DNA from 3 places in the Vibrio sp. Vb0937 genome. Region 1 is predicted to be linked to each of the others. Evidence: predicted binding sites of a transcription regulator. Region 1 holds the regulator's gene; each other region holds the start of a gene.
The links. Region 1 encodes MetJ, which represses methionine synthesis genes. Its sites were predicted from a motif close to TTAGACNTNTANANGTCTAA; they were not measured.

Region 1 (11,109 bases):
AGTGCGTGAAATCGCACAAAACCCGGATAACGTGTACAAGTACACTGCAAAAGGGAACATGGTTGCTGTTATTTCTAACGGTACCGCTATTCTAGGTCTAGGTAACCTAGGTCCACTTGCATCTAAGCCAGTGATGGAAGGTAAAGCGTTACTGTTTAAGCGTTTTGCAGGTCTTGATTCTATTGATATTGAAGTTAAGCACCGCACGATCGATGAATTTGTTGATACTGTTGCGAGCATTGCAGACACTTTTGGCGGTATCAACCTTGAAGATATTAAAGCACCAGACTGTTTTGAGATTGAAAAGCGTCTGATTGAACGTTGTGATGTACCAGTATTCCACGATGATCAACATGGTACTGCTATTGTAACGGCAGCGGGTATGCTGAATGCAATCGAACTTCAAGGTAAGAAACTTGAAGATTCAACAATTGTTTGTCTTGGCGCTGGCGCTGCCGCTGTAGCGTGTATGGAGCTTCTGATCAAATGCGGCGCAATGCGCGAAAAAATCTACATGCTAGATCGCAAAGGTGTGATTCACACTCGTCGTGATGATCTTAATGAATATAAGCAGCTATTTGCGAACAATACAGATAAGCGCACACTAGAAGACGTGATTGAAGGTGCAGATCTGTTCCTAGGTGTATCTGGTCCAAACCTATTGCCAGCGGAAGCGTTGAAGTTGATGGCAGATAAGCCAATCGTATTCGCATGTTCTAACCCGGATCCTGAAATCAAGCCGGAACTTGCTCACGCAGTTCGTGATGACTTGATCATGGGTACTGGCCGTAGTGATTATCCTAACCAAGTTAACAACGTATTGTGTTTCCCATTCATTTTCCGCGGTGCTCTTGATGTGCGTGCAAGTGAAATCAATGATGAAATGAAACTTGCAGCCGTTGAGGCGATTCGTGAGCTAGCAAAAGAGCCTGTACCTGAAGCCGTATTGAAGGCTGCAGGTGTTGATAAGCTAGAGTTTGGTGCGGACTATATTATTCCAAAACCAATGGATTCACGTTTGCTACCACGTGTTGCAAAAGCGGTTGCTCAGGCGGCGGTTAATTCAGGTGTAGCTCGTATCGAGATGCCTGAAAACTACATGGCAGAGTAATATATCTTTCAGATGTGATACATAAAAAATGGGACGCTATTGCGTCCCATTTTTTATGTCATTCATTTGGCTCGAGGCAAGAGTTATTACCTGAAACCTCTTATCAGGCTTTTTTATTCTTCGTCGAATGACTCAAATTCGATGCCCATTTCCGTCATCAGCGCTTTTACTTCTGTTGGAATATCATCAGGACGGTCTTTACGAAGGTCTTCATCTGTCGGAAGTGGCTGACCTGTGTACGCGTGCAAAAATGCCTCGCATAGCAATTCGCTATTGGTTGCATGGCGTAAGTTATTGATCTGACGGCGAGTACGCTCATCAGTTAGCACCTTTAAAACTTTTAGCGGGATAGAGACGGTAATTTTTTTTACTTGTTCGCTTTTTTTGCCGTGCTCTGCATATGGGCTAATGTATTCGCCATTCCAGTCAGCCATTGCACACCTTCATTTATGTAATCGGTTAAAAATAATTTAGGTGCTGATTTTAGCTGCATTTACCGCCATAAGCAAAGACATATAGACGTCTAGAAGTGTTGACGTCTCATTTTTTGACGAGTAAAGTGAACATAACAGCAAAGGAAGCGTGTTGATCACTTTATGTTACTCATTAGATATAGCGCATTCCTATTTAGAAGTCATTACCCGTGAAAGGATACACCCATGAGCACTCGCAAACCTGCGACCATTGCAGTACGCACTGGTATTGAATCAGACAGCCAATATCATGCTGTCGTTCCACCTATTTATCTTTCCACTAACTATGGTTTTCCTGCTTTTGGTGAAGTGCCCAAGTATGATTACACACGATCTGGTAATCCAAACCGCGGACTGTTGGAAAGTGCGCTATCTGAACTTGAGTCTGGAAAAGGAGCGGTTGTTACTAACTGCGGTACGTCGGCATTAAATTTATGGGTTTCCGCTTTTCTCGGCCCAGATGATCTCATTATTGCTCCTCACGATTGTTATGGCGGCACCTATCGTCTTTTTAATACCCGAGCTAGCAAAGGCGATTTTAAGGTTCAGTTTGTCGATCAATCAGACGAACAGGCTTTAGATGCTGCATTGGCACAAAAACCAAAACTCATTTTGCTAGAAACTCCGTCAAACCCTCTGGTTCGCGTAGTGGATATTGCAGCTACCTGTGAAAAAGCGAAACAAGTCGGCGCGTTAGTTGCGGTGGACAATACCTTTTTGACACCCGTGTACCAAAAACCTTTAGAGCTAGGTGCGGATTTTGTTATCCACTCCACAACAAAGTACATCAACGGTCATTCGGACGTAATTGGTGGGGTAATCATCACCAACACAGAAGCGCATGCAGAAGAGCTTGCATGGTGGGGCAATTGTATTGGTGCAACGGGCACACCTTTCGATAGTTACATGACACTGCGAGGTATTCGTACGCTTGGTGCTCGTATGAAAGTTCATGAAGAGAGCTCACAGCAGGTACTGGCTTACCTACAGAAACAAGCGTTAGTTAAAACTATCTATCATCCAAGCCTGCCGGAACATCCAGGTCATGACATCGCTAAAAAGCAGCAAACGGGCTTTGGCTCTATGTTGAGTTTTGAGTTTGCTGGTTCGTTTGAGCAGTTAAAGGTGTTTGTGAAAGAGCTCCAACTGTTTTCATTAGCTGAATCATTAGGTGGTGTAGAAAGTTTGATTTGCCACCCGGCATCCATGACGCACCGTGCAATGGGTGAGGAGGCTCTGGCGGAGGCTGGGGTCTCTCATCAACTATTGCGTTTGTCTGTCGGTTTGGAAGATGCACAAGACCTCATCACAGATTTAGAACAAGCGTTCGCTAAAGCTACCCAGTAATAGGAGACGATAACAATGACTGTACAACGTCAGCTGCATAAGTTTGGTGGCAGTAGCTTAGCAAACCCAGAATGCTACTTACGCGTTGTGGGTATTCTCAAGGAGTATTCGACAGAAAATGATCTTGTGGTCGTATCTGCTGCAGGAAAAACCACTAACCGCTTGATTGAGTTTTTGGAAGGGTTAAGTAAAGATGGCCGAATTGCGCATGAAGCGCTTCAAAGCTTGAGACAGTTCCAAACTGAGCTAATAGAAAGCTTGTTGGAGAGTGAAGCAAAAGAAGAGCTGTTAGCTTTATTACATGATGAGTTCAGTACTCTCTCGGAGCTAACTGCACCACTCACTAATGCGCAAAAAGCTGCGGTACTGGGACACGGAGAAGTATGGTCTGCTCGCCTATTGGCCGCGTTATTATCTCAACGTTCTATCCCTGCGGTTGCACAAGATGCACGAGCGTTTTTACGTGCAGAAGCGGGAACTCAACCAGAGGTTGATCGCGCTCGTTCATACCCTTTAATTAAAGAGAACCTCGCGCAGCATAACCATAAACTTGTGGTAATTACTGGCTTTATGGCTCAGAACGAGGCAGGAGAAACCATCCTACTTGGTCGTAACGGCTCTGACTATTCTGCAACGGTCATAGGCGCGCTTGCTGAAGTCAGTACTGTCACGATTTGGAGTGATGTTGCTGGTGTCTATAGTGCCGATCCACGTTTGGTGTCTGACGCTTGTTTATTACCGTTACTTCGATTGGATGAAGCCAGTGAACTTGCTCGCTTAGCTGCCCCAGTGCTACACAGTCGTACGCTTCAGCCTGTGGCGCAAAGTACCATGGACCTTAATCTCAAGTGTAGCTATCTGCCAGAGTCGGGTTCTACTCGTATTGAGCGTGTATTGGCATCTGGTCGTGGCGCTAAAATTATTACTTCACTGGATGATGTTTTATTGGTGCAGTTGTCTTTCATGCATGGGCACGACTTCGAAAAAACACAGAGTGATGTATTACAAGCGTTGCAGCGCGCGCAATTAGAGCCATTGGCATTTGAAGCTCAATCCGATCAGCATACGCTACGCTTGGCTTACACCGCAGAAATCGCCGGTGGTGCATTGAAACACTTGCAAGAGCTTGCGGTAGAGGCAGAAATTAAGCTAAAAGAAGGTTACTCGCTCTTAGCTGCGGTAGGTGCAGGCGTTACGAAAAACGCCAATCATTGCTTTGGCTTTTATCAGAAGCTAAAGCACTCTCCGGTAGAATTTATCTCTGAAACAGACTCAGGGCTGAGCCTAGTCGCTGTTTTGCGCCGTACTGATACCGAGGCGTTGGTTCAAACGATTCATAGCCAGTTGTTCCAAGCGCAAAAACGCGTGGCAGTGGCTTTATGTGGCAAGGGTAATATTGGTTCTAGTTGGCTAAATTTATTTGCTACGCAAAAAAGTGAGCTCGAAAAACGTCATGGTATGAGCTTTGATCTTGTCGCGGTTGTGGATAGCCAAACCTATTGGTTCGATGAGCAAGGTATTGAGGCGGCGAGTGTTGCTGAACGATTTGATGATGAAAGCATAGCAAACAATGGGGATTGGCTGGCACGTTTGGGAGCGCTTAAAAGCTATGATGAAGCCGTCGTGCTTGATGTTACCGCGAGTAAAGAGTTAGCTCAGCGCTACGTAGAAATCGCACAGCAAGGCATTCATTTGATTTCCGCTAACAAAGTGGCCGGTTCCGCAGATAGTCAGTACTACCATCAGGTTCAAGATGCATTCGCTAAAATTGGTCGTCATTGGCTATACAACGCAACGGTTGGTGCTGGGTTACCGATAAACCATACCGTGCGAGATCTTCGTGAAAGTGGGGATGAAATCGTCGCTCTATCGGGGATTTTCTCGGGGACGTTATCATGGCTGTTCCAACAGTTTGATGGTTCTGTGCCATTTAATGATTTAGTCGATCTTGCTTGGCAGCAAGGGTTAACCGAACCTGACCCTCGTTCTGATTTAGATGGCTCCGATGTAATGCGTAAGTTAGTCATCTTGGCTCGAGAGTCGGGCCTAGATATAGAACCAGACAGCGTTAAAGTTGAGTCTTTGGTTCCAGAAGAATTAAGAGAACTGAGCTTAGATGATTTCTTCGATAATGGAGCGTTGTTGAGTGAAATACTTCAAGAGCGTCTGACAAAAGCACAGAGAAACGATCAAGTGCTTCGCTATGTGGCGCGTTTAGAAAAAAATGGTAAAGCAACGGTGGGAGTCGAAGCGTTATCTCGTGAGCACGCGCTCGCCAACTTATTGCCATGCGATAACATTTTTGCCATAGAGAGCAAGTGGTACAAAGATAACCCTCTGGTCATTCGAGGACCAGGCGCAGGCAGAGAAGTGACAGCCGGCGCTATTCAATCCGACCTCAACCGATTGGCTGGTTTATTTTAAAGTTGCGATTGACCTAAAACCCTGGAATTAATCCAGGGTTTTTTATTCCCCTATCAGTGCCATACTGAAGTCATAACCCGTGCAAAATGGTGAGATGATGCTCAAGTAGAAACTTGAACTATCTTCATTATTAACGTGAGAAAAATTCATAATTACAAGGTTGACATTAAATCGTATTCAATACATTCTGTAGACATATAGACGTCTAAACGTCGATTTTAAGGATTTGTTTTCGTGGCGGAGTGCCGCAGGGAGAGTAAGATGGGATATACGCACGCAGGCCATATCGACGCCTTGAACCAGAATATTGCTGAGTTATCAGATAACATCAATGTATCGTTTGAGTTTTTTCCGCCAAGCAGCGCTAAGATGGAAGAAACACTTTGGAATTCAGTGCACCGTCTTAAAACGCTTCAACCTAAATTTGTTTCTGTGACTTACGGTGCGAACTCCGGCGAGCGTGACAGAACACACTCCATCATTAAAGAAATTAAAGCCACAACCGGATTGGTTGCCGCTCCCCATCTCACTTGTATTGATGCGACTCGTGAAGAGTTGATTAATATTGCCGATGATTATTGGAACAATGGTATTGAAAATATCGTCGCTCTGCGTGGTGATATTCCTCCAGGTGGCGGTGCGCCTGATATGTATGCCTCGGATTTGGTTGAGCTGCTGAAATCACGCCACGATTTCGATATCTCCGTTGCTGCATTCCCTGAGGTTCACCCTGAAGCTAAAAGCGCTCAGTCTGACTTATTGAACCTAAAACGTAAGGTAGATGCAGGTGCAAACCGTGCTATTACTCAGTTCTTTTTTGACGTTGAGTCTTACCTGCGATTCCGTGACCGTTGTGTCGCAGCAGGAATTGACGTAGAAATTGTGCCAGGAATTTTGCCTGTATCGAACTTTAAGCAAGCTTCTCGCTTTGCGGCACAGAACAACGTGAAAGTACCAGGATGGATGAGCAAACAATTCGATGGTTTGGATGATGATCCGGTGACTCGCCAGCTTGTAGGAGCTAGCCAAGCTATTGATATGGTGCGTGTACTGAGTCGTGAAGGGGTTAAGGACTTTCACTTCTACACACTAAACCGTGCAGAGATGACTTACGCGTTATGCCATACGTTGGGTGTTCGTCCTCGCGCAGTAGTCGGTGCGTAAATCTGGTTTCAAAAGGATAAAAGGCTTGCCAAGTGGCAAGCCTTTTTCGTTTTATCAAAGCAAAAGGAGTTTAACCAATCACTTCAAGTTCAGTTAGAACTTCTTCTGCCCAAGTGATCCAAGTTTCACGTAACAGAAGGTTACGGCGAAGCGTTAGACGTTCTAGGCGAGCTTGTTTATCTAAAGTTGACGGCGTTGCGTAGTAAGCCGCTTCAATTTCTTTGTAGTGAGAAACCAGTTTGCGAGACTCTTCAACTAGCTCGGCGAGTTGGTCACGGAATGGAGCTGCAGGTTGAACGGCACATGCCATCAATTTCGCTGAAAACTCATCACGAACTGTTGGGTGTGCAGTTGGTTGATCAAACCACTCTCCTAAAGCGCTGCGACCAGCGTCTGTAATGGAGTAAACCTTGCGGTCTGGTTTGCCTTCTTGGGGTTCTAATACGCAAGTAACCAGTTCTTTCTCAGCCATTTTGTTGAGTTCACGGTACACCTGTTGGTGGCTTGCTTTCCAGAAGTAACCGATGCTAGCAGAGAATTCTTTAGTGATATCGTAACCGGTTGCGTCGCGAGTGCTAAGAACAGTTAAGATTACGTGTGGTAATGACATGTCTTCAATCCAAATGGTCAATAAACTTGTAAACAAGCTACTTATACTTTCAGCTGCGCTCTTACTGGCACTTGAGTTTTTTAATGTATAAGTAGCACCAACAATGTTGGTCCTGTCACCTTAAAGCCGTTTATCACCTAGAGAGATGGGGAGTCCCATCAAGGCTGGAGCAGGTATGATTGGATTTATGAGCTCTCAGCAGGCAAGTAGTATATAAATAATAAGCATGAAGTGGAATAGTAGGACAAAATTACCCTAAAAAACTAACATAATAATCAATAGTGTTAACTTGTGGTTTTTTATTCTTTTGTTTTGGTATTTTTTGGGTCTTTAGTGGTTTATTTGACTACTTTTGTTTTGGTGCGATTATCCTGTGATAAAAAAAAGCTGAGCATTTGCCCAGCTTTTTATTAAAAATGAAACGATTAGCCTGTGTTACGCATACCTGCAGCAATACCAGCAATCGTCACCATCAACGCTTCTTCCAAGTTTGCAGAAGCTTCTTCGGTTTGACGCGTGCGGTATAGCAGCTCTGCTTGTAGCATATTCAATGGCTCAACGTAGATATTGCGTAAGCGAATAGACTCGAGTCCCCAAGGGTCATGCTGCATCAAGTTTTCATTGTTCTCTACATTCAGTACCGCTTTGATGTCTTCTTGAAGCTGAGCACGAAGCTTTTCACCGAGTGGACGGAGCGACTCATCCACCAATCGCTCATCGTAGTAGCGAGAGATATCAATATTACACTTCGAGTACACCATTTCCAGCATGCCGAGACGAGTTGAGAAAAATGGCCATTCGCGGCACATCTCTTCGAGCAATGCTTGGTGGCCTTTATCGATCGAGTATTGAATCGCTTCACCTGCGCCTAGCCATGCAGGAAGTACCAAACGGTTTTGACTCCATGAGAAGATCCACGGGATTGCACGTAAGCTTTCTACTCCGCCCTTAGGGTTGCGTTTTGCAGGACGAGAACCAAGTGGCAACTTGCCGAGTTCGAGTTCTGGTGTTGCTTGGCGGAAGTAAGGCACGAAATCTGGCTCGCCACGAACCACATTTCGGTAAGACTCACAGCTTACTTCTGATAGCACTTCCATCAAGTCGCGCCATTCTTGTTTTGGCTCTGGTGGCGGTAACAAGTTGGCTTCCAGAATCGCACTTGCATATAGGTTAAAGCTGTTTACTGCGACATCTGGGAGTCCCAGTTTAAAGCGGATCATCTCGCCTTGCTCTGTTACACGTAAACCGCCTTTCAAGCTTTTTGGTGGTTGCGACAAAAGCGCAGCATGCGCAGGTGCGCCACCGCGACCGACTGTGCCCCCACGACCATGGAATAGAGTTAGCTCAACGCCTTCTTCTTCAGCCACTTTAACTAACGATTCCATTGCATGATACTGAGCCCAACCTGCAGACATAACACCTGCATCTTTCGCTGAGTCAGAGTAACCAATCATGACCATCTGGTGGTTTTGGATAAAACCACGGTAAAGGTCAATCCCCATAAGCTGCTTGATGACCGATTCTGCGTTGTTCAAATCGTCTAGCGTTTCGAACAGAGGACACACATCCATGCGGTAAGGGCAACCTGCTTCTTTTAGCAGTAGATGAACGGCGAGTACGTCAGAGGCGGTACGTGCCATTGAAATAACGTAAGCGCCAAACGCTTCACGCGGTTGTGCTGCAACAATCTTACAGGTATCCAAAACCTCTTTGACGGGTTCAGACGGTTCCCAATCACGAGGGAGAAGCGGACGTTTAGATGCCAGCTCGTTAGTTAGAAAAGCAATCTTATCTTGCTCACTCCATTGTTCGTAATCACCAATACCTAAGTAGCGAGTTAGTTCAGACAAGACATCTGAGTGACGCGTGCTCTCTTGGCGGATATCAAGACGTACAAGATGGATACCAAATGCTTTTACGCGGCGTAGTGTATCCAGTAGTGAGCCGTTGGCTATTACACCCATGCCACATTCGTTTAGTGACTGGTAGCAGGCATACAACGGTTCCCAAAGTTGCTCGACTTTTTGCAGTGGTGCTTTAACGGCCAGTTTTTGACCGTGGATCTTAGCATCGAGAGTATCTTTGGTTTCATTGAGCAGAGTGCGTAATTGCTTCAGGATCGCACGGTATGGTTCGTGCTGATCTTCGCCAGCAAGCTCACGGACTTGATCGTTTGAAACTGTCATAGACAGCTCGCTGATCAACTCGTTGATGTCATTGAGATAAAGATCGGCGGCTTTCCAACGAGACAAAAGTAAGACTTCACGCGTAACGTTGTGAGTAACAAACGGGTTACCGTCACGGTCACCGCCCATCCAAGAGGAGAAGTGCACTGGGCGAGCATCAATGGGTAAACCTTCTCCAAGGTAAGATTTTAGACGGTCATTCATCTCACGTAGGAAGTCCGGTACGGCTTCCCATAGCGAGTTTTCAACGACCGCAAAGCCCCACTTTGCTTCATCCAACGGAGTTGGGCGTTGTTGTCGAATCACGTCTGAATGCCAGCCTTGGGCAATCAGTTGCTCTAGGCGGCGTTCGGTTTTTCTGCGCTCTTTAGAAGAAAGATCGCTTAGCTCCAACTTTGATAAGCACTCGTTTATCTTGACCAGTTTGTTGATCATCGTGCGGCGCGTAATTTCTGTTGGGTGAGCCGTCAATACCAATTCAATATTTAGATCACGAACCGCTTGGGCAGTGTCCAGTTTGCTCACATCGTTTTGTACCAGTTTAGAAAACAGCGAGTTAATCGCGTCTGGTTCGCAAATGTGCTCTTCACAATGGCGTGAAATCGTGTGGTATTGCTCAGCGATATTGGTGAGGTTTAGAAATTGGTTAAACGCGCGAGTAACGGGCGTTAGCTGCTCATCAGGTAGATGTTTGATTTCTTCGATCAAGCTGTCCCTGTCTGCTTGATTCCCTGCTTGAGCTGATTTGGATAATTTACGAATGGTTTCCACTTTCTCGAAGATTTCTTCGCCATGGGCATCGCGAATGGTGTTACCCAATAAGTGGCCTAACATGCGCACATTACTTTTGAGTGCGGCGTATTTCTCGTTCATTGTCGTCCTGCCTCGTAAAAAAACTACATCCATTGTCCTTGTTAAGACTCCAATCTAGCGAAAAGCACCAGTTATAGTCAAATAAAGCAGACTAAGTTTGCAATTATTCCGCTGTCTCCTGATTTAGAGCAAATTTACGGCAGCCATAGAGTAAGAAGTGAAAATTAATTACAAAATAACAAGTTAAATAAGTGTTAAGACTAGCGCTAAATTGTGAAGATAAAAAGATGCAGCTCAATCGAGCTGCACAGACTTTTGAGCTTAAACGCGTATTAACAGCAGTACTTGACCATTGCCTTTGAAAGCACATCAATTGTGGGGTCGATAAAGTCGAAGGATAGAAACTCATCCGGTTGATGGGCTTGGTCGATTGACCCAGGGCCGAGCACCAAGGTTGGACACAACTGTTGTAGAAATGGTGCTTCAGTACAGTAGTTCACGGTTTCTGAACTGGTTTGGCAGATCTCTTCAACACCACCGATAAATGGGTGGTCATGTTGGCATTCGTAACCCGGAATAGGCTCATGCAATGGAATAATCTCCAGTCTCCCAGGCCATTTCGCTTCGACTTCTTTTAATGCTCCGCGCAACATGTTCTCTAAACCATCAAGGCTAATGCCAGGAAGAGGACGCACGTCGTAATGCAGCTCACAGCAACCACAAATACGGTTAGCGCTGTCACCACCGTGAATGTGTCCAAGGTTTAGGGTAGGGCTTGGAATGGCAAAACCCGGATGGTGATATTCTTTAATCAATTTGTCACGCAGTTGCATCATGGCGAACATGACTTCATGCATGATCTCAATAGCGTTAACGCCAAGCGCTGGGTCCGATGAGTGACCGGACTTGCCTGTTACGCGAATGGCATTTGCCACATGCCCTTTATGACCTCGAATTGGTACAAGGCTGGTGGGTTCACCA
Region 2 (11,109 bases), on a different contig from region 1:
CTTCGATCCAGTTCCTGCCATCGCTCGCAAACTACAAACACTGATGGATGTGGGTTTGTCGTACATACGATTGGGTCAAGCGGCAACAACACTCTCCGGTGGTGAAGCACAGCGTGTTAAATTGGCGCGAGAGCTATCCAAACGTGATACAGGAAAAACCTTGTACATTTTGGATGAACCAACAACCGGCTTGCACTTCCATGATATCCAGCAGTTGCTCACTGTACTGCACAGACTTCGCGACCACGGAAATACTGTCGTGGTGATCGAGCATAACCTGGACGTCATTAAGACTGCGGACTGGATTATCGATCTTGGTCCTGAAGGGGGTCAGGGTGGCGGCGAGATAATCGCTCAAGGCACTCCGGAAGATGTGTCGCAAATCGAGGGTTCGCACACAGCTCACTTCCTCAAGCCTATGTTGAAGTAGAAAAAACAGGTAAAGTATCGAGACCAGCAAGTGCTGGTCTTTTTTCATTCAAAACAACGCAATAACTATGGCTACTATACATGTAAGTGGAACAAAGCTTTCTCCCGAAAAAGTACAGGTTCCCCTCAATCGCAAGTTTCTCATTGCCTTGGCAACACTATTTGTGTTGGCAATGCACTTTTTCATGCCCAACCCCGGCGGTTCGGGGCTTTCGCTTTCGTTCAATGCGACAACTTGGATTGCTTTTAGCTTTGCATTAGGCATTGGGTGTTACCAACTCGCGAATAATCGAGTGCTACGTTACTCAAAACTAACCATCGGCTTGTTCATTAGTGCTCTTATCATGACAGTGCCCATTCTGTACCCAAATGCGAATAGCAGCTTGGCAGCCAATAAGCTCATAGGCCTGTGGTGTGGTGTCCTGTTCTTTATTGTTTTACAACAATTTCATTTCAGTAATAAACATCGCCAACGCCTATTATGGTTCATTGTCCTTGCGGTTGTTATCGAAGCCATTTTTGGTCTGGCACAATATCTGTATCTCAAACCAGGCAATCCGTTTGGTTACGACACGGTGGCCAATCGTCCTTATGGTATTTTCCAACAGCCCAATGTAATGGCCAGCTTTCTTGCGACAGGGTTGGTGATTGCCAGCTATTTACTTGCACGTCAGCCCTACAAATACGACCGTAAGTTAAGTGATGTTTACCTTCTCTATGCCGTGCCAGTTTTAACTTTACCACTAATTGTGGCGTTGGCTTCACGCACTGGTTGGTTAGCCTCGGTCATCGCCGTGTTGTTGGTCATTCCATACATGTACCGCTTTGCAACCAAAGGGCGCTTTATCCGCTGGGTTGTGTCACTTGTAAGTGGGCTCTTACTCTCAGTCGTTGTCATGCATCTTGCCTTTCCTGATGGAGGTGGGTTAGCCGCAGAAAAAGTAAATATGGAGTCTCCTCGAGCGTATACTTTTCCGCAAACATTAGACATGGTGATTGAAAAGCCTTTTACTGGTTATGGATATGGCAAGTTTGAATCTGAGTACATGCTGTATACGGCTCGTCAACATGCCCTAAATGAGAATTACCCAGCTGGTTTGCCAGCCATGGATCATCCGCATAATGAGCTACTATACTGGGGAGTAGAAGGTGGCTTGCTGCCAATAATCGGCATCTTCTTAGCGATGGCACTGGTACTGTATCGAATCTATCAAGCCAAACGCGGAACTCGTCTTGCGTTGCTGGCCTTGTTTATACCTATCGTATTGCACTCGCAACTGGAATACCCTTTCTATCACTCTCTCGTGCATTGGTTGATCTTCGTTATCCTGCTGTACTGGGTCGATCAGCGCGTCTCTCGTTATCGACAAATCGGCTTTAGTAATGTGACCAAAAGCTTGCTGCGTGTTTTTAGTTTGGTACTTCCCGTTGCGTTTACGTTTTACATGGTAAGCGCATTGCATACGAACTATGTATTGACGAAGTTTGAGACCACTAGGCCAACTAACCCTGATATTCTGAATCAAGTCAGTAACCCTGTAGTTTGGAAAGACAGGTTTGATTGGGATGTCTACAGCACGTTTTTAAACCTTGGGCTGTACCAACAAGACGCAACCTTGATTCAGCCTTATATCGATTGGTCGCTAAAAATCATCAAAGATAAGCCTCGCCCTGCATTTTATAATAATTTGATTTTGGCCTACCAAGGCTTAGATGACTCAAGTAAAGCGGAGCAAATTAGAGCTGAAGCGCAGTTTTTGTTCCCGAAGATTGATTTCAGTGACGTCAATTACCAACCACCTTCTCAAGCTATCTCTGCCTCACCAACCCCCACTTCAGGAGCTGAGTAATAAATACAAAAAAAGCGAAGAGATGACCTTCGCTTTTCTTTATCTCATTGCTGTATGATTTTACTCAGTGAGTGACTCTTCTAACGCTTTTAAGCACAGCGCAACGTTTTCAGATCGAGCGCCGTAACCCATTAAGCCAATACGCCACGCTTTACCAGCTAATGCCCCAAGGCCTGCACCAATTTCTAGGTTATAGGTTTCTAGCAAGTGAGCACGAACTTTTGCTTCATCAATTCCTTCAGGCACGTAAATCGCATTTAATTGTGGCAACCGATGGGCTTCGTCCACAACAAATTCAAAGCCTAACTTTTGTAAGCCATTTTTGAGTTTTTCATGCATCAGTTGGTGACGAGCCCAAGCGTTTTCTAATCCTTCATTTTTCAGTATCAATAAAGCTTCATGAAGCGCATACAAGCTATTAACTGGCGCCGTATGATGGTAACTACGCTTACCTTCTCCACTCCAATACCCCAAAACTAAACTCTGATCGAGGAACCAACTCTGTACTGGTGTTGTTCTTGCTTGAATCTTTTCAATCGCGGCAGGAGAAAACGTCACTGGTGAGAGCCCAGGTACACATGACAAACATTTTTGACTACCAGAGTAAACCGCATCCAGTTGCCATTCATCCACTTTTAACGGCACACCACCAAGCGATGTCACCGCATCAACAATAGATAATGCATTATGCTGTTTCGCCAGCTTACCCAATGCTTGAGCATCACTGACTGCACCAGTTGAGGTTTCCGCATGCACAAAAGCAAGAACTTTTGTATCTGGGTGCTGTTCGAATGCTTGCTCGACTTTATCAATGGAAACAGGCGTCCCCCATTCATCATCGACGATAACAACTTCACCACCAGCACGGACGACATTTTCGCGCATGCGTTCACCAAATACACCATTACGGCAGACGATCACTTTATCGCCTTTCTCGATCAAGTTTACAAAGCAGGTTTCCATTCCTGCACTACCAGGCGCTGAAACCGCAATAGTGAACTCATTGTCAGTTTGAAAGGCATACTTCAATAGCTGCTTGAGCTCATCCATCATACCGATAAACAGAGGATCAAGGTGACCTACAGTAGGACGGCTTAGTGCTTGTAACACTTGAGGATAAATATCAGAAGGACCAGGTCCCATTAAAATACGGTGAGGTGGAATAAAGCTTTGGATCGACATGTCAGCTCCTTGATTATCTTTTATCCTGAGCATTCTAAAAGTTCTATTCAATAAGATGGCTCAGGTGCAGGGTTCTTCACCCTAATAGATTTTTCCTCTATCAGCAATTAGCCGTAAGTATGGAGGTCAAACCAGTGTCACAAAATCGTTAATAAAAAACACCATAAAGGTTGAAATATTGATTGACATTAAGGCCTCAAAACCGTTCAATGTTTGAGCTTTATGTAGAAGAGGAGCGCTACCCAGGTAGATGATTTGTGGAACCGCAATTCCAACACCAATCATTGAGGGGGAGTAGTGCCGAGGTAAGTCAAAGTTGCAGGATTTGACTTGTCGGTTGAATTGGGCTGAATCCCATCAACTGTCATCAGCGCAGTCTGATGAAGGGCTTCTGAGGGTAAATTTTTCAAATAGCATTCTAAATACCTCTCTTTTTGCTCTGTTCCTTTTCTCACTAAACATTGGATGTACAATTTTTTAGGAAGTCGTGGGAGAACGCAGTGAGCGCATTTAACGTAGCTAAATTCGGTGGAACCAGTGTTGCCAACTTTGAGGCAATGAGTCGTTGCGCCACCATTATCGAAAACAATCCAAATACTCGCCTGGTCGTGAGCAGCGCTTGCTCTGGCGTCACCAACCTATTGGTAGAACTCGCCAACGGTGTTCAGGATCAAACGCACCGTACTGAGCTGCTGCAAAATCTGGCCAACATTCATGACGCCATTTTAACTCATCTCGAAGACAGCACGAAAACTGCTGCCGAGGTGTATGGCATATTAGATACCGTAACCAGCCTGGCCGAGGCTGCATCTATCCAAGCTAGTGCGAAGTTAACCGATCATTTAGTCGCATGTGGCGAACTCATGTCGACGCATATTCTAACTCAGTTAATGTGTGAGCGAGGCATTCAGGCTGTGCGCTTTGATATCCGCGATGTGCTGCGTACTGATGACAACTTTGGTCGCGCGGAGCCAAACATTGAAGCAATTTCGACGCTTGCGCAAGATAAACTCGTACCACTTTGCCAACAATCCGTTGTTGTTACTCAAGGCTTCATAGGATCTGACGAAGCAGGTAATACAACAACACTAGGTCGAGGAGGCAGCGATTACAGCGCCGCCTTAATTGCTGAGAGCGTCAAAGCGGCAGGGTTAGAAATCTGGACTGATGTTCCGGGCATCTACACAACAGACCCGCGAATTGCGCCAAAAGCCTCACCAATTCCTGAGATCAGCTTTAGTGAAGCTTCAGAAATGGCTAACTTTGGCGCTAAAATCCTTCACCCTTCTACGCTAGTACCTGCATTGCGTCACGACATTCCGGTATTTGTGGGGTCATCGAAAGAGCCTGAAAAAGGGGGAACTTGGATTCGCCACCAAGTCGAAAGCTCACCGTTATTCCGTGCGCTAGCTTTGCGTTGTAACCAAACCATGGTAACGCTACGCAGCGCCAATATGTTCCACGCATACGGCTTCTTAGCAAAGGTCTTTGAGATCCTTGCAAAGCATAAGATATCTGTCGATTTGATCACAACATCTGAAATCAGTGTATCGTTAACACTTGATCAAACCGATACATCCGGCGGCGCGCCGCAGCTGCCGCAAGCTGTACGAGAAGAGTTAGAAGAGTTATGTAAGGTAGAAGTTGAACGTGACCTATGCCTCGTTGCCCTAATTGGTAACAACATGAGTGAGAGTAAAGGCTACGCGAAACAGGTTTTTGGCACGCTAGAAGATTTTAACCTACGCATGATTTGTTATGGCGCTAGCCCTCACAACTTATGCTTCTTGCTCCATGAATCAGTATCGAAACAAGCCATACAAAAACTCCACACTGAGTTGTTTGAGAAGTAAGTTCAACTCAATAAAACAAAGGGCTGCGTATCTGCAGCCCTTTGTCGTTTCATTAGTTGTTACATTTGGACGAGGTAAACATCAATTTAACCGTTAATGTTTGGCCCTAACCATTTTTCAGCCTCGATCCTATCCCACCCCTTACGATCGGCGTAACTCTCTAGCTGATCTTCTTGGATCTGTGCGATCGCAAAGTAACGTGAGTCAGGATGAGAGAAATACCAACCAGAGACTGACGCGCCCGGATACATTGCATAGCTGGAGGTTAGAGTCATGCCAATATTCTCTTCCACATTAAGTAGCTCCCAAAGCGGTCCTTTTTCAGTATGCTCAGGGCACGCTGGATAACCTGGTGCAGGGCGAATACCTTGGTATTTTTCACGAATGAGATCATCGTTAGATAAATCTTCATCCGCAGCATAACCCCAAATTTCTTTACGGACACGCTCATGCAAATACTCAGCAAACGCTTCGGCTAGGCGATCCGCCACCGCTTGAATCATAATTGCGTTGTAATCATCTCCCTGTGCTTTGTATTCATCAGCAAGCTCTCGTTCACCAATACCACCAGTGACAGCAAATGCCCCTATCCAATCATGTTTACCCGACTCTTTAGATGCGATGTAGTCGGATAAACAATAGTTGAATCCTTTTGGTTTCTCGGTCTGTTGTCGCAAGTTACGTAATACTTTCACAACGTCGGTACGAGTTTCATCAGCATAAACTTCAATGTCGTCCCCCACGCTCGCAGCAGGGAATAAGCCACACATTCCACGCGCTTTTAACAGGCCTTCTCGCTCAACTCGATCAAGTAACTCGTTGGCATCTTCGAATAAACGTTTTGCTTCTTCACCAACTTCTTCATGTTGGAAAATTGTTGGATACTTACCCACAAGTGACCAAGTCATAAAGAATGGTGTCCAATCGATGTATTGACGTAATATAGCCACATCAAAATCATCGAAGATATGAATGCCAGGCTTAACAGGCACTGGAGGGGTGTAAGCTTCCCAATCGATAGCAACTTTATTCGCTCGAGCAGCTTCTAATGTCACTGGTTTGGTTCTCGGTTTCTTTCGATTATGTTGATCACGTACTCGTTCGTAATCAGCTTCAAGTTTTTCAACAAATTCAGGGCGACGTTCATCTGACAAAAGAGAAGTACATACGCCCACTGCACGTGAGGCGTTGTTCACGTAAACCACTGGATGCTTGTAATTTTGCTCAATCTTAACTGCTGTATGGGCTTTTGACGTTGTTGCGCCACCGATGAGAAGAGGTAAGTTAAAGTCGAGACGCTCCATCTCTTTTGCAACATGCACCATTTCGTCTAATGAAGGCGTGATCAACCCTGATAAACCAATAATATCGACGTTTTCTTCTTGCGCTACTTTTAAGATCTTTTCGCAAGGAACCATGACACCAAGATCGATAATTTCGTAGTTATTGCACTGCAATACAACGCCAACGATATTTTTCCCGATATCATGTACATCACCTTTGACCGTCGCTAGCAAAATCTTACCGTTTGTTTGTCCCACCTGCTTTTCTGCATTGATGTAGGGCTCGAGATGCGCGACTGCTTGCTTCATCACTCGGGCAGATTTTACGACCTGAGGAAGGAACATTTTACCTTCACCAAACAAGTCTCCGACGACGTTCATCCCATCCATTAGTGGGCCTTCTATCACCTCTAATGGCTTTGAAGCATTGACACGAGCTTCTTCGGTATCATCAACGATAAACTCGGTTATTCCTTTCACTAACGCGTGTTCTAAACGCTTTTCAACAGGCCAGGTTCTCCACTCAAGTGCAGAGGCATCCTCCTCTTTACCTACCCCTTTGCCTGCGTATTCCGCCGCGATATCTAACAATCTCTCAGTGGCGTCATCACGACGGTTAAGAACGACATCTTCCACAGCCTCACGCAATTTTTCAGGCACGTTATCGTAGATTTCTAACTGACCCGCATTCACAATCCCCATATCCATACCATTTTTAAAACAGTGGTAGAGGAACACCGCGTGAATCGCTTCACGTACATAGTTATTGCCACGGAAAGAGAATGAGACGTTAGAAACACCACCAGATATCATCGCATGTGGTAAATCACGTTTGATATCGCCAACGGCTTCAATGAAATCCACCGCGTAGTTATTATGCTCCTCGATCCCCGTAGCAATGGCAAAAATGTTTGGGTCAAAAATGATGTCTTCTGGTGGAAAGCCCACTTCATCAACAAGAATTCGGTAAGCGTTGGTACAAATTTCTACTTTGCGCTCACGTGTATCTGCTTGCCCAATCTCATCAAACGCCATCACAATCACAGCCGCACCGTAACGGCGGATCAACTTAGCTTGTTCAACAAATTTCTCTTTGCCTTCTTTGAGAGAGATCGAGTTAACAATGCCTTTGCCTTGGATGCACTTAAGACCGGCTTCAATAACCTCCCACTTGGAAGAGTCAACCATGATTGGTACTTTTGAGATTTCAGGTTCTGACGCACAAAGGTTTAAAAAGCGAACCATACAAGCTTGTGCATCCAACATGCCTTCATCCATGTTGATATCGATAATTTGAGCGCCATTTTCAACTTGTTGACGAGCCACATCGAGCGCTTCATCGTACAGCTCTTCTTTAATCAAGCGCTTAAAACGCGCAGAACCGGTTACATTCGTACGCTCACCGACATTGATAAATAAAGAGTCTTTATCAATCGCGAGTGGCTCTAAGCCAGACAAGCGACAAGCAACGGGAAGTTCAGGTAATTGACGAGGGGCGATATTTTCAACCGCGAGTGCCATTTGGCGAATGTGCTCAGGAGTTGTACCACAACACCCACCAATCAAGTTTAAAAAGCCACTTTGAGCCCACTCTTTAACATGCTTAGCCATATCTTCTGGCGACAAATCGTATTCGCCGAATGCATTCGGAAGCCCAGCATTTGGGTGAGCGGAAACAAAAGATTCTGATATACGAGAGAGCTCTTCAACATAAGGACGCAGCTCATCTGGACCAAGTGCACAGTTCAAACCAAACGAAATCGGTTTAACATGACGTAATGAGTTGTAAAACGCTTCTGTGGTTTGACCGGATAATGTCCGACCGGAAGCATCAGTAATAGTCCCCGAGATCATCACAGGTAACTCAATACCCATCTCTTCAAACACACTTTCAACAGCAAATGAACAAGCCTTAGCGTTAAGCGTATCGAAGATGGTCTCGATAAGAATAAGGTCTGAACCACCTTTAATAAGCGCTCGAGTCGATTCAGAGTAAGCCTCAACTAACTCGTCGAAAGAAACATTTCGATATCCGGGATCATTTACATCAGGAGAAATAGAACAAGTTCGGTTTGTCGGCCCTAAAACCCCTGCGACATAACGTGGTTTATCGGGTGTTTTTGCGGTCCATTCGTCTGCAACTTCACGTGCAAGCTTGGCAGCTGCAAAGTTAATTTCTTCACTTAGGCTTTCCATCTCGTAGTCAGCCATCGCAATGGTTGTTGCGTTAAAAGTGTTGGTCTCAAGAATATCTGCACCCGCTTCTAAATATGCAGCGTGAATTTCCTTGATAAGTTGAGGCTGACTTAGAACCAACAGGTCGTTGTTACCTTTTAGATCACAATGCCAATCCGCAAAGCGCGTTCCTCGATAGTCTTGCTCTTCAAGTTTGTACCCTTGAATCATGGTTCCCATACCACCATCAATCAAAAGAATACGTTGCTTCAATTGAGCTTCAATCTGTTGTCTTACGTTACTTCCCACAGTACAGCCTCATTCCTTTAGTTATCTTTCCATCCTATCACACAAACTTCAGGAGTCTAGACGTCTAAACGTGGAATTAATGATTATTTTATCTCCTTCTTAACTTACAAAATAATCACGAAAAAATGTTTGCTATTTAAGCAGCATCAGCCGAGAATTCCATTCATAAAATGTTACAAATAGAGAGCTCTATGTCGGTCTATCATACTTTATGTTTTCTATCCGCAGCTGCGATGCTAATTGCTTTTGTAAACAGCAAGATAGGAAAGATGCAAACCACCATTGCGATTACCGCAGGTTCAATGGTGCTTTCACTTCTAATCTTAATTGCGGGTCAAAACAACTGGTTCCATCTCACCGAAATTGCGACGGAGACGGTCACAAGGATTAACTTCGAAGATTTCTTGCTCAAAGGCATTCTTGGCTTCTTACTATTTGCTGGTGGACTAGGCATCAAACTCCCGAACCTTAAAGATCAAAAGTGGGAGATCACTGTTTTAGCCCTTGGAGCTACACTGTTTTCTACGTTCTTTATTGGATTTGCGCTGTATGGGTTTTGTCAGTTAATTGGCATCCAATTTGATTTGGTCTACTGCTTACTATTTGGTGCTCTAATATCGCCAACTGACCCAATCGCTGTATTGGCTATTGTGAAAAAACTAGATGCACCTAAACGTATCTCCACTCAGATTGAAGGAGAATCGCTCTTCAATGATGGCTTCGGTTTGGTTATCTTCGTCACTCTATTTACGATTGCATTTGGCACTGAGGCACCAACTGTAGGTAGTGTCACCTTACTCTTCATCCAAGAAGCTATCGGTGGTATCACATATGGTTTCGTCCTCGGTTTGCTATTTCACTACTTGATCAGTGCCACCGATGATCACTCAATGGAATTGTTACTTACCATTGGTGTCCCAACAGCAGGTTACGCATTTGCTGAATACATCCATGTATCAGGCCCACTCGCGATGGTTGTATCCGGTATTATGATTGGCAACTGGACACGCTTTATTGGCTTTTCAAAAGAGAGTGAAGATCACCTTGACCATTTTTGGGAGCTTGTTGATGAGTTCTTGAATGGCGTGTTATTCCTACTGATCGGCATGTCGATGCTGCTATTTGAATTCCACAAAGAAGACTGGATCATGATGGCTATTTCAGTCCCTCTTGTACTAGCAGCTCGCTATCTAAGTGTATTTCTTTCTTACATAGGCTTTAAACGTTACAGAAAATATAATCCATGGTCAGTGCGTATTTTGACGTGGGGCGGTTTACGCGGAGGCCTAGCACTAGCGATGGCACTTTCTATTCCATCTGGTATTTGGGTGATTCAAGATAAGTTAATCGATGTAAAAGAGATTATTCTTGTAATGACCTACTCCGTCGTTGTTTTCTCTATCCTCATTCAAGGCTCAACAATCACTCCAATGATTGAAAAAGCAAAAGCAGAAGAGAAGAAGATGGAAGAGAACAACCAAGCAATAACCACTCCGGAACATACGGAGCCAGTGGACTCTTAAAGACACGTAACTTAATAAATAAAAAGCAGCTACCTAGCTGCTTTTTTCATAACTAATTTTCAGACTCCCCTTCAAGGACGAATGCTCCTTATTCTTTGATATACCTTCAAATATACTAAGAATCGCTACGCTACATTTTCATAGATACTAACTATTGCCGATAGATAGTATTCATAGACGAGCCTTTTAATTTACCCATTTTCATCTGTATCCTTCTCTTCCCTTGGCAATATAGGCTCCTCGCAAATATCAAAGCTAAACTTCCACAATACTTAGCAATGAGCGAGTTTGTATTTTTATGAGAAAGAGGCATTTAGGGTAATTGCGTTCAGAACCCAAACAGGTTAGCAACCTCACCAAGATAAAACTGAGCTAGCATTCAGGTAGATCAAAGCCTTAACAGAAATGTAGCCCCCCTCCCTCTTGATCTCAGTGAGACTAAACTTGTATTCAAAGTCGTCCTGTTTTCAAATTAGAAACAAGCGACACTTCAAACAATTAAACT
Region 3 (11,109 bases), on a different contig from region 1:
TTTTTTAAGAGAGCTATACAACTGGGTGAGTTTATGGACAATGGGTTGGAGTTAATTGTTAATTATTAGTAAATTAACGCAGGTTGCTTAGTGCAACACCATATGAAGGACCCGTTATCGGGTGTTTAGGGAAAGAACAAAAGAATAAGAGTAGTCACATGAACGCATTTACAAAACTCGTTGAACATTCCAAAAAAGTGGCAAATTTTGAGCATCTATCAGCCATCATAGATTGGGATCAAGCGGCGGTCATGCCACCTGGTGGCGCTGAAGCACGCTCGAATGCCACGGCAGAGCTCGATGTACATATCCATTCTTTAATGACTCAACCGCACTTGGGAGAGCTTTTCGCTCAGGCAGAAGAAGAGACGCTGTCTACAAAAGAAAAATCTATCCTAAGAGAAATGAAGCGTGGGTGGCAGCAAGCTAACTTACTACCAGAATCATTAGTTCAAGCTCAATCTCTTGCTGGCTCCAAATGTGAACATGCATGGCGTACGCAACGTGGAGAAAATGACTGGGCTGGTTTTGAAAAGAACTGGGCTGAAGTCGTAAAGCTATCGCAGGAAGAAGCGCAAATTAGAGCCGAAGCAAATGGCACGACTCCTTATGATGCCATGCTCGATGTTTATGAACCTGGCACAACGTCTGCGTCGTTAGACATTCTTTTTGCTGACGTGAAAACCTGGCTTCCTACTTTGATCGATGAAGCGCTTGAAAAACAACAATCAGACAACATCTTATTGCCAACTGCACACTACCCTGCGGAAAAGCAAAAAGCGCTCGGTTTGGAAGTCATGAAGCTACTTCAATTCGATTTTGAACACGGTCGACTTGATGAGAGTACCCACCCATTTTGTGGCGGTGTACCGACAGATGTGCGTATTACGACACGTTACAATGAAAACGAGTTTGTCCAATCATTGATGGGGATTGTCCACGAAACTGGCCATGCTCGATACGAACAAGGGCTACCAAAAGATTTATCAGGAACACCCGCGGGAGAAGCTCGCTCTATGGGTATTCATGAATCACAATCACTCTTCTTTGAAATGCAAATAGGACGAAGCAGCGCGTTTATCGATCACCTCGCTCGACTGGCTTCTAACCATTTTTCTGGTAGTGAATTCGAAAAAGACAATTTAGCCAAAATTTACACTCGCGTAGAAAAAGGCTTTATTCGCGTAGATGCTGACGAACTAACATATCCTGCTCACGTTATTCTTCGATATGAAATTGAGCGAGATCTCATGAATGGCGTCATCAAACATACAGATGTACCAGAACTCTGGAACGAAAAGATGAAAGCGTACTTGGGGCTATCAACCGAAGGAAACTTCAAAAATGGCTGTATGCAAGATATCCATTGGACAGACGGAAGTTTTGGCTATTTCCCGTCCTACACGCTCGGTGCGATGTACGCTGCACAATTTATGGCAGCAATGAAACAAACCGTCGATGTAGATGCGGTTATTCGTTCTGGCGACTTAGCTCCGATATTCAATTGGCTCTCGGAAAACATCTGGAGTAAAGGTAGCTTATTCACCACTGATGAGTTGGTAAAACAAGCCACGGGTGAAACACTGAATGCTAAACACTTTCAAGCTCACCTAAAAGATCGCTACTTATAAAGCGAAAAGAATAGAAAGTAAAAGCCCAAGGTTCGTATGTTCCTTGGGCTTTTTGTAGGCTCTCTATGTGTTATGCCAAGCTAGGGATGAGCCTAGGCTTGTACAAACAGTCCTCACCCTCTGGTCTAGTTTTAAACCGACGATGAAGCCACATATACTGGCTCGGACTTGCCATGATTGATGTTTCAACTATTTGATTCACGAATGCGGCGGCACGTTGATGATCCTCTTTCGGGAAACCTTCGACGGGCGCACTAATGGTTAGGGTATAGTGTCCGTCTTTTCCTCTTACCATCGTAAAAGGCACAATGGCGCAATCTGTAGAATCAACCAACAAACTTGTACCTGTCGTAGTACAAGCATTTTTAACGGCAAATAACGGTGCAAATGTCGAGCGTCGGTTACCATAATCGTGGTCCGGTGCATACCAAACCCGCTCACCCGTTTTAAGTGCTTCAAGCATGGCTTTGACGTTTTTACGATCAATCAGTGTACGATTAGAGCGAGAGCGTCCCTTATACTGAAAATAATCAAAGCACGGATTATTGTTTGGGCGATAAACACCGGTTCCAGACTTTTTAATGCCAAAAGCTCGAGCACCTAACTCTAGATTCATTGAGTGTACGGCCAACATTAATGCACCTTTGCCTGACTTCTCTAAAGCCTCTAGATGCTCCATGCCTTTTATCGTAACGTGTTTGTTTACCCGTTTATCTGACCAAAACCATGCCATTGCGGTCTCAAAAAGTGCGATGCCAGTATTGTCGATGTTGTCTTTTAGAATTGCTTCGCGTTGGCATTCTTCCATATGAGGGAAGCAAAGCTCAAGATTGCGTCTGATCGTAACTTGACGTTTTCTCATGAGTCGCATAGCTAAACGACCAATGTTGCGTCCCAAAGCTAGTTGAACTTTAAAAGGAAGGAGGCTAAGTAAGTACATCACGCTAATGATAATTAACGTTCCCCAGTAACGAGGCAAAAGAAATTCGGCCTTGAATGCAGGCTTTTTGTATTTGTTCATGTAAGTATTGTCAGATGTGCCCATCTATAAGTGATAAAAACAATGATAATGGACTGCACTTTTATCATTGATAACGCTAATAACATAAATTAAAGCGCGCGGATTCTATGGTTCTTCGACACACTACACAATAAGAACTTTGCAGAAATATGTAGGGAATGAAAAAGCAGTAAAGATGAGTCGCCACGTTAACATCTATCGGAGTGATTTATCTACTGCCCTTTCCTAAAGTTTGAAGAAACATAACTTTGTATTTTCAATTCGCTAAATAATGCCTATTGTTCAATCACATAATGCGACCGTTATGAATACAACAATAAGACGTCATATCAATACTCGCCATTAGCGATTGAATTTGCACTAAAAAGCCGCAGCAATTTCTCGCTGCGGCTTCTTATTCACTTAACAAGTAGAGTGGCGTTATTCGTGCCCTACTGTTTTGGATAATAAATTTACGATCAACACACCAGCGATGATAAACCCAATACCAACTAAGGCTGGTAAGTCTAGACGCTGTCCGTAAACAAAGTAACCAACCGTCGCAACCAAAACGATCCCAGCACCACTCCATATGGCATAAACAACCCCGACAGGCATTGTTTGCACTGTGACGGAAAGCAAGAAGAAAGCGATGCCGTAACCAATCAAAACGACTGTGCTCGGCATTACTTTCGTAAATTGCTCTGTTTTAGGAATATAAGAAGTGGCAATCACTTCACATACAATCGCGATCGACAGCGCCAACATTGGTGGCATAGAGACAAGCATTTTGAACATAAGGCATTAACGCTCAACAGAAATGTAACCGACAACATGTCCGGATAATTAGGCCGCGCATTATACCCAACTCATCTCACGATGGAATACCACTAACGATGTTTACACACCATCACTTTCGCTTACTTTTTGATGACCAGGTGAAAGGCTGACGTTTTGGTGCTGACGAGAAATTTCAAAGTAGATATGCATATCAATCGGCTCAGGTGTATTGAGTAGCATCTTACCTACTTCACGTTGGAAATGACCATAATTACCTAGCTCATCCGTTAGTTCTAGGAGCTCGTAAGAGGCTTCATCGGCAAACATTCCATACGCATACTGATAATGACTGATATCCTTGCTCTTATCATAACCCAGCTTTTGAAGAGCTTGATCAATCTCTTCCGGCGTATAAATGTCTTTATCACCAAACGAATGCAGTAGCACGCAAGGAACTTCTTGAGCGATGCCCTGAATCTTTGTCTTTCTCTTGAAAATACCGAACATAATGTCCTCCACTGACGATGTTTCCAAATATGCACATTAATGCAAAATGGTGAGCTGATTGTTTTTAGTATGGCTCATTAATTTGAGACTTCCTTACTACGAAGTCACCTTCACATATTAACGTGATCGCATAATTACCAGCAAATAGTACACACTGCGTTTCAAACCTATCTCATCAGAAACTCTGCTTTAGTCACAATTGTGTGACAACCCCGAGTACGGTTTACCATAATGTAAAGAGTAGATTGAAAAGTCGGATTTCGTATCGACATCTAAACTTAATTAAGTTAGCTTTAGAAGTATAGACGTCTAGATTGACTATACTTAGGGAGAGAAAGTCGTGCCAATTAGAATTCCAGATCAATTACCAGCTACCGATGTATTAAGGACAGAAAACATCTTCGTGATGAGTGAAACGCGTGCAGCGAGTCAGGAAATACGTCCTTTAAGAGTGCTGATCCTTAATCTGATGCCAAAAAAAATAGAGACTGAAACTCAGTTTCTGCGTCTACTCTCAAACAGCCCACTTCAGGTTAACGTCGAATTACTGCGCATTGATAACCGCCCGAGTAAAAATACGCCAACTGAACATTTAGACACGTTTTATCGCCAATTTGAAATGGTGCGAGATAAAAACTTCGATGGCATGATCATTACTGGGGCTCCATTAGGTTTGGTGCAATTTGAAGATGTCATTTATTGGGATCATCTCAAAACTATCATGGAGTGGGCAAAAGATCATGTGACATCCACTCTTTATGTTTGCTGGGCTGCGCAAGCAGGGTTAAAGCTACTCTACGATCTACCTAAAAAAACGCGTAAAGAAAAACTTTCAGGCGTGTATCATCATCAAATCCATCATCAGTTTCACCCTATCTTACGCGGATTTGATGACACGTTTTTGGCTCCTCACTCGCGTTACGCAGATTTTTCGCCTCACTTTCTAGAAGAGCATACTGACTTAGACATTTTAGCGACATCGGATGTCGCAGGTGTGTACTTGGCCACCACAAAAGACAAACGAAATGTCTTTGTCACAGGACACCCTGAGTATGATTCTCACACTTTACATAATGAATATATCCGAGATTTAAGCGAAGGTATGGAGCCCGCTATTCCTGTCAACTATTACCCAAACAACAACCCAGATAACCCACCAATTGCAAGCTGGAGAAGCCATGGACACCTCCTCTTTTTAAACTGGCTGAACTACTGTGTTTATCAGCAAACACCGTACGATCTCGATCACTTCAGTGAAGATGCTTTCACTAAAGACGATTAGCTTCAAAATAAGCAAACAAAGCACTCATCATTACCGAAATGTAATATGTGAACCAAGCCGCCATATGGCGGCTTTTTCATAACAGTTTGCAAACCTGATCGCATAGTGTTTTTTCCTCAATAGGTTTTTGCTAAGTAATTCATATCATGCAGAAAGATTCAAGGATGTAGGGATAAAGAATGAAAACAGCAAAGCTCGGTGCACTAATATTATTGTCTCAGTTTGCACTCGTGGGTTGCGTGACGGTGAAAGAAGATGGAAGCCCTGTCGTTAAAGCCGATCCTGTGGCAATGGCAGAATCACGTATCGCACTTGGCTTAGGTTATTTAGACGGCGGTAACATGATTCGCGCGCATGATAACTTACAACAAGCCTTAAACCACGCACCTCAATACTATCGCGCGCAATTATCTATGGCTCACTACTACGAAACGGTTGGTGAAGATATTAAAGCCGAACAGATGTATAAACGCTCTCTACGCCAACACACTAAAAACGGAAATGTGCTCAATAACTACGGTACTTTTCTTTGCAAGCGAGGTGACTTCGAAAAAGCCGATCAGATGTTTAATCGAGCCATTGAGCAGCCTTATTACTACCTTATTCCAGCAAGCTATGAGAATGCAGCTTTTTGTGCGCTAAAATCACAAGATAAAGACAAAGCGAGATACTACTTTACTAGAGCTATCGATCATGATCCCCATAGACCAAAATCGATTTTGCAACTCGCTAAAATAGAAATTGATAGCGGTGATTATACTGAAGCTAGAATTCGATTAATGAGATTCAATCAAATGTATGGCGTGAAGAAGCCCTCTTTGCAACTCATGATTCAACTTGAACGTGCAGCAGGCAATGAAGCTCTCGAGAAAAAGTATCAAAAACAATTGGAAAAATTTTCTTAGTACAAAATAGCGATACATAAGGCGCATTAGCTCACAGCCAATACAGCGCTTGACCAAGAATCCAGTGAATTCAGACTCACGGTGATACATTCATCCTGTACATAAACGTCAAATTCGGTACTATTTGAACGGAATAAGTGACCAAGTCACATTATAAAAAGTGCGCACACAACGAAATTTGTACATCATACTGTTTTTAAGATTGATTTCGGCACATTGATAAATACTAAATATTACTGACATGCACCAGAAGGAAGTTGAAGCCGGATGAAACCTGCCTGCACTCTGTTATTACTCACTTTGCTGAGTTCACCTTTTGTTGTCAGTGCACAAGAAAATATTGAGAAAACATTCACATTTGGCATTGTGTCCAATAAAGCCCAAAGCAAAATCAAAAAAGCGACGCCCCTTACTCAGTATGTAACTGAAAGTATGGCTGAATATGGTTACGCAAAAGGGGCGGTAAAGGTATTTAAAAATTATCGTCAGCTCGCGGTTGCGCTTGAAAATGGCACCGTTCAAATTGCAACGGCGACCCCCTTTAATGCGATGACCTTAGAAAAGCAGTCTAATAGCCAAGTCCTTGCTATACGATGGAAAAAAGGCCTGCAAAAATATCATACGGTGTTCTTTACTAATAAAGAGAGTGGCATTGAGTCATTTTCTGACCTGCGAGGAAAAACGCTTGTTTTCGAAAAGCGCACGTCTACCAGCAGCTATTACCTACCTGCGATTACATTGCTGAACCACGGAGAAAAACTGCAATACCTTCCCTCTCCTGATGACAAACCGGCCAAAGACAGTATTGGTTATTTATTCCTTGATGAGCAACTCGCTCAGTCAAATGAAATCAACCTATCTGTATGGGTATATAAACAGAGAGTTGCAGCAGGAGCATTCAGTAACTTCAACTGGAACAATCCCAAAGATTTGCCAGAGAACATGAAAGACAAACTAGCGATTTTTTCTCGTTCTGTTGAAATACCCAGGGATTTGATTCTCGCTTCTCCAAGCATGAGCCTAGAGCAACAGCGTAAAATCACGTCCATACTGCTTGATATGGATACAACTCACGAAGGCTCTCTCGCACTTAAAAAGTTTCAGAACACCAAAAAATTTAGCGCGCTTACTCCAGAAATGCGAGCCTCCTTAAGTACAGTGCGCAAGTCAGTTCACTTGTTACCGAAGGTGGATTGATGTTTCAAAAGCTCTCACTCGAAACCAAATACATTTGCTCGACAATGTTCGTTGTCTTGTTTGTTGTGGTGATAAATCTTGCGTTATACATGCACGGTTACGATGCGTATTCAAATAGCTTAACTCAACAAATCACGAACAACTCTCAAGAAAAAACAGAATCTTACGTTAAGCAAAAAGGGTTGGTTTATGCAGAGCTATTATCAAAACAGCTTTTTGATCCACTCTATACAGACAATATCAGTCAAGCGTATGAGCAAATTAAGGCAACATTGAGCCAGCCAGATGTCTCGAAAATACATGTTGTTGACAATGAAGGGCTAATCTTTCACGACGGCACTACTCAGCTAAGGATGTTTGCCCAACCTCATTACCGCTCTCCTTTTATTTTGAAAGCAATAGAAGAATCTAGAACTCTCGTTTCCTTTTCCAAGCATCAGTTGGAGATCGCAGCGCCGATTCAGCAATCAAACATTACTCTTGGGGCGGTGTATCTTGAGCTTAACTTGATACATCTACTGGAAGAGAAAGAACAGAACATTGAACAAGTCCAAGCGATTACCTCAAACGATAAACAGAAGATGTTTAACTTGCTGCTAACGATCAGTGGGATATCCGTTCTATTCGGTAGTATCATCGCTTATGCTTTGGGGCGGTCGTTAACTAAGCCACTCAAGCAACTAAAAGATCAATTTTCAGAGTCAAATACCCAAGCGCTGCCAGTCACCGACATACAAAGCAAAGATGAAGTGGGAGAACTTATTTCGGCGTACAACAAAATGTCAAACAAAGTGAACCGATACACCAGCCGAGTTGAGTTCATGGCGTACCACGATATTCTGACTTCCCTGCCAAACCGAGAAAAGTTACTCATTGATATTCAAACGCAAATAACTGACCACAAATCCCCCTCACTCGCGGTTGTGTTTATTGACTTGGATGACTTTAAGCACATTAACGATAACTACGGACATAACATTGGGGATAAATTGCTAGGCCATCTTGCCTCAGAGCTTCAAGGCCGTTTGCCGAGTTATTTTAAGCCGCTTTACCGCCTTTCGACCATCGTAAGTCGAGTAGGTGCGGATGAATTTGTACTGGCCTTTCCGTGCTCGGGCAGTCATGAAGCTAGAGAAAAAGCGCACGCTATTCATCGCCAACTACTCTCTCCCTTTAGTTTGGAAGAGAACGATATTCAAATTACGGCAAGCCTCGGAATTGCTGTGTATCCAGAATTTGGTTCAAACGCTGAGTCTCTTTTACAGCTTTCCTCTCTTGCGGCGCAGGAATCTAAAAGACGCGGTAAAGACATTATGACGATATACGATTCCACGTTTGATGAAACGATTAAACAACGTTTATACATAGAACGAGAACTGCGTCGTTCAGTACGTGATTTGTCTCAATTCGAGCTGTGGTATCAACCACAATTTGATCTAAAAACTTATCGCCTAATTGGGGTCGAAGCATTGGTTAGGTGGAATCATCCCGAGAAAGGTTATATCAGTCCAGAATCGTTTATCCCGATCGCAGAACAAAGTGATTTAATATTGGAGCTTGGAGAACATATCATTGAGACGGCAGTTGCTCAGCGGGCAATGTGGGCAGAACATTTCGGTACTGATTTTCACATTGCATTAAACTTGTCCCCAAGACAAATCTATCGCCAAGATTTAAGTCAATTATTTTCTAAGTATTTACAACGACATGATGTCGCCCCTCAAACCATTCATGTTGAAGTGACAGAGTCACTTTTTATTGATGATACAGAGAAAGCTCAATATGTGCTTAAAAAACTACAAAGTATCGGAGTGGAAGTTTGGCTAGATGACTTTGGCACAGGATATTCTGCCCTTGCCTACCTGCAACATATGGCTTTTGACGGGCTCAAGATTGATCGTTCATTTATCGCTCAAATCCGAAAAAGCGATCAAGACGATTCATTAGTTCGCGCGATTGTATCCATGGCTCACAACCTAAGAATGAAAGTAGTAGCCGAAGGCGTAGAAACTCAAACTCAACTCACACGAATGGAGTCTCTCTACTGTGACGTCGTACAAGGTTTTTTCTTAGGTAGACCTGTACCTGCCGAGGAATTGATTGCATTTGAATACCAACGAGGGAGTGGCGCTCAAAGCGTCAATCACTTTGCTTAGAACGCCGTTTTGTTAACTATTGCCGCTTAGCGCGTTAGTACTCGTAATGCAATATCGGTCACACTTCCCCCACCTCATTAATATGAATTTTCTCTTAAAATCTAACATCTGAGATAAATAAACTACACTTTTCATATCAACTTCTTGGATATGGAAATGCGCGTGGTAGGAATCTTTTCTTGGAACAACCTGTCGGTAAAACAAAAGCTATTTGGGTTGGTTTTGCTGCCAATTTTATTGTTGCTTGTCCTCGCGGGTAAACATGTACAAAGCCTTTCTATCCAGGCTCAGGAACTACAAAAAGCACAGTTATTCTCTGTCTACATCGACCGCGTATCTTCGCTTTATCACCTACCGAATAACCCTGATGTAATAGATAAGCAACTAAAAACTCAGCAGATATCTCAATTGTTACGCGACACCGCTGCACCAGTATTCGGTGAAAACGCTGAGATACTAAACCAGTTGACAAGCTTTGAGGAAGCAACCCTCTCGATGCTCTCTTCGCAAAATCAAGAAGAAAGGTTAGATGCGGCAGAGTGGCGCGCTGATACGTTCAAAGAAATCCTCATGAGCTTAGACAAAGTCTATTTTAGAAATGTGAGTTATGAAACAAACACTCACCTTTCTTCTTTGATGCAACTTGAATGGTTGATGTTTTGGTCCACTGAAGAGCATAGATTAAGCGAATATTTGATTCGATCTTCAGAGGAAAATAACGAGTATGACCTCACAACACAGGCTTCTATCCAATCTTTAATCCAGAACCAACAACTATTTCTAGAGCGTTTTGTGACGCTAAATGCCAATCAACAACAAGTAGATCTGCTCATTGAGACGTTTACGGGTGAAGTCTTTATCAAAAGCCAAGAGTTTCGTGCCTATTTATTGCAACCAGCTCAACTCAAATCATTAACCCCGGATGAGATTGATGCGGGGTTATCTGCACTCAACAAACGCTTATCGTTATTACAAAGTGTTGACGACAAAATGGAACAACAGCTGAGTGATGATATATCAAAGACAATCAACACGACGACACAGCACCGCTTTACCTTTATCGCAATGATGAGCCTTTTAACGCTGTTGGTCGTAAGTTTAACGCTAAGATTGGTGCGAAAAGTTACTGGAAACTTGAATCTAGTCCTCAAATTTCTCAGTAACGAAAGCAATGAACAAAGTAACACTGAAAATTCACCTCTTGCTCAACTAATAAAGGGTAAAGACGAGCTGAGTAAGTTTGCTCGAGAGGTAAAAAAGCTTAGTGATGAGCGGATGTTGTCCAGACTAAAGCTCACACAAGCTAAAGAAGATGCAGAACAAGCAAAAGATGATGCAATTAAGGCGAGTAAAGCCAAAAGTAGCTTTTTGGCCAACATGTCCCACGAGATCCGCACGCCGCTAAATGGCGTTATTGGTATCTCTGAAGTCTTATCCGATACTTCCCTGACTGCCACACAACGCGATTACGTCGACACGATTGAAACCTCCTCCCAACTGCTTTTGAGTTTAATTAATGACGTTCTAGACTTCTCAAAAATTGAATCTGGGATGTTGCTCATTAGCCCACATTCAACTTGTGTTCGAGAGTCTATCTATGACATTGCTTCTATCATTTCACCGAAAGCAAAGGAAAAAGGCATCGATGTGC

Region 2: the regulator MetJ is predicted to act here: its motif matches at 9,130-9,149, upstream of metH (methionine synthase).
Region 3: the regulator MetJ is predicted to act here: its motif matches at 4,212-4,231, upstream of metA (homoserine O-acetyltransferase MetA).

Annotation. Positions count from the first base shown of each region.
Region 1 is NZ_JAWOTK010000035.1:1,535-12,643, forward strand. It holds gene R7P67_RS21325 (malic enzyme-like NAD(P)-binding protein) at 1-1,111, shown strand, start outside; gene metJ (met regulon transcriptional regulator MetJ) at 1,225-1,545, opposite strand; gene R7P67_RS21335 (O-succinylhomoserine (thiol)-lyase) at 1,771-2,931, shown strand; gene R7P67_RS21340 (bifunctional aspartate kinase/homoserine dehydrogenase II) at 2,947-5,355, shown strand; gene metF (methylenetetrahydrofolate reductase) at 5,617-6,519, shown strand; gene R7P67_RS21350 (PadR family transcriptional regulator) at 6,590-7,129, opposite strand; gene ppc (phosphoenolpyruvate carboxylase) at 7,555-10,188, opposite strand; gene argE (acetylornithine deacetylase) at 10,461-11,109, opposite strand, start outside.
Region 2 is NZ_JAWOTK010000020.1:50,884-61,992, forward strand. It holds gene uvrA (excinuclease ABC subunit UvrA) at 1-430, shown strand, start outside; gene R7P67_RS18475 (PglL family O-oligosaccharyltransferase) at 498-2,279, shown strand; gene R7P67_RS18480 (pyridoxal-phosphate-dependent aminotransferase family protein) at 2,340-3,461, opposite strand; lysine riboswitch at 3,682-3,860, shown strand; gene lysC (lysine-sensitive aspartokinase 3) at 3,962-5,314, shown strand; gene metH (methionine synthase) at 5,401-9,081, opposite strand; gene R7P67_RS18495 (cation:proton antiporter) at 9,273-10,604, shown strand.
Region 3 is NZ_JAWOTK010000006.1:32,877-43,985, forward strand. It holds gene R7P67_RS10915 (carboxypeptidase M32) at 159-1,631, shown strand; gene R7P67_RS10920 (LpxL/LpxP family Kdo(2)-lipid IV(A) lauroyl/palmitoleoyl acyltransferase) at 1,702-2,652, opposite strand; gene R7P67_RS10925 (DMT family transporter) at 3,073-3,408, opposite strand; gene R7P67_RS10930 (hypothetical protein) at 3,532-3,918, opposite strand; gene metA (homoserine O-acetyltransferase MetA) at 4,259-5,200, shown strand; gene pilW (type IV pilus biogenesis/stability protein PilW) at 5,380-6,105, shown strand; gene R7P67_RS10945 (phosphate/phosphite/phosphonate ABC transporter substrate-binding protein) at 6,373-7,302, shown strand; gene R7P67_RS10950 (EAL domain-containing protein) at 7,302-9,458, shown strand; gene R7P67_RS10955 (response regulator) at 9,615-11,109, shown strand, end outside.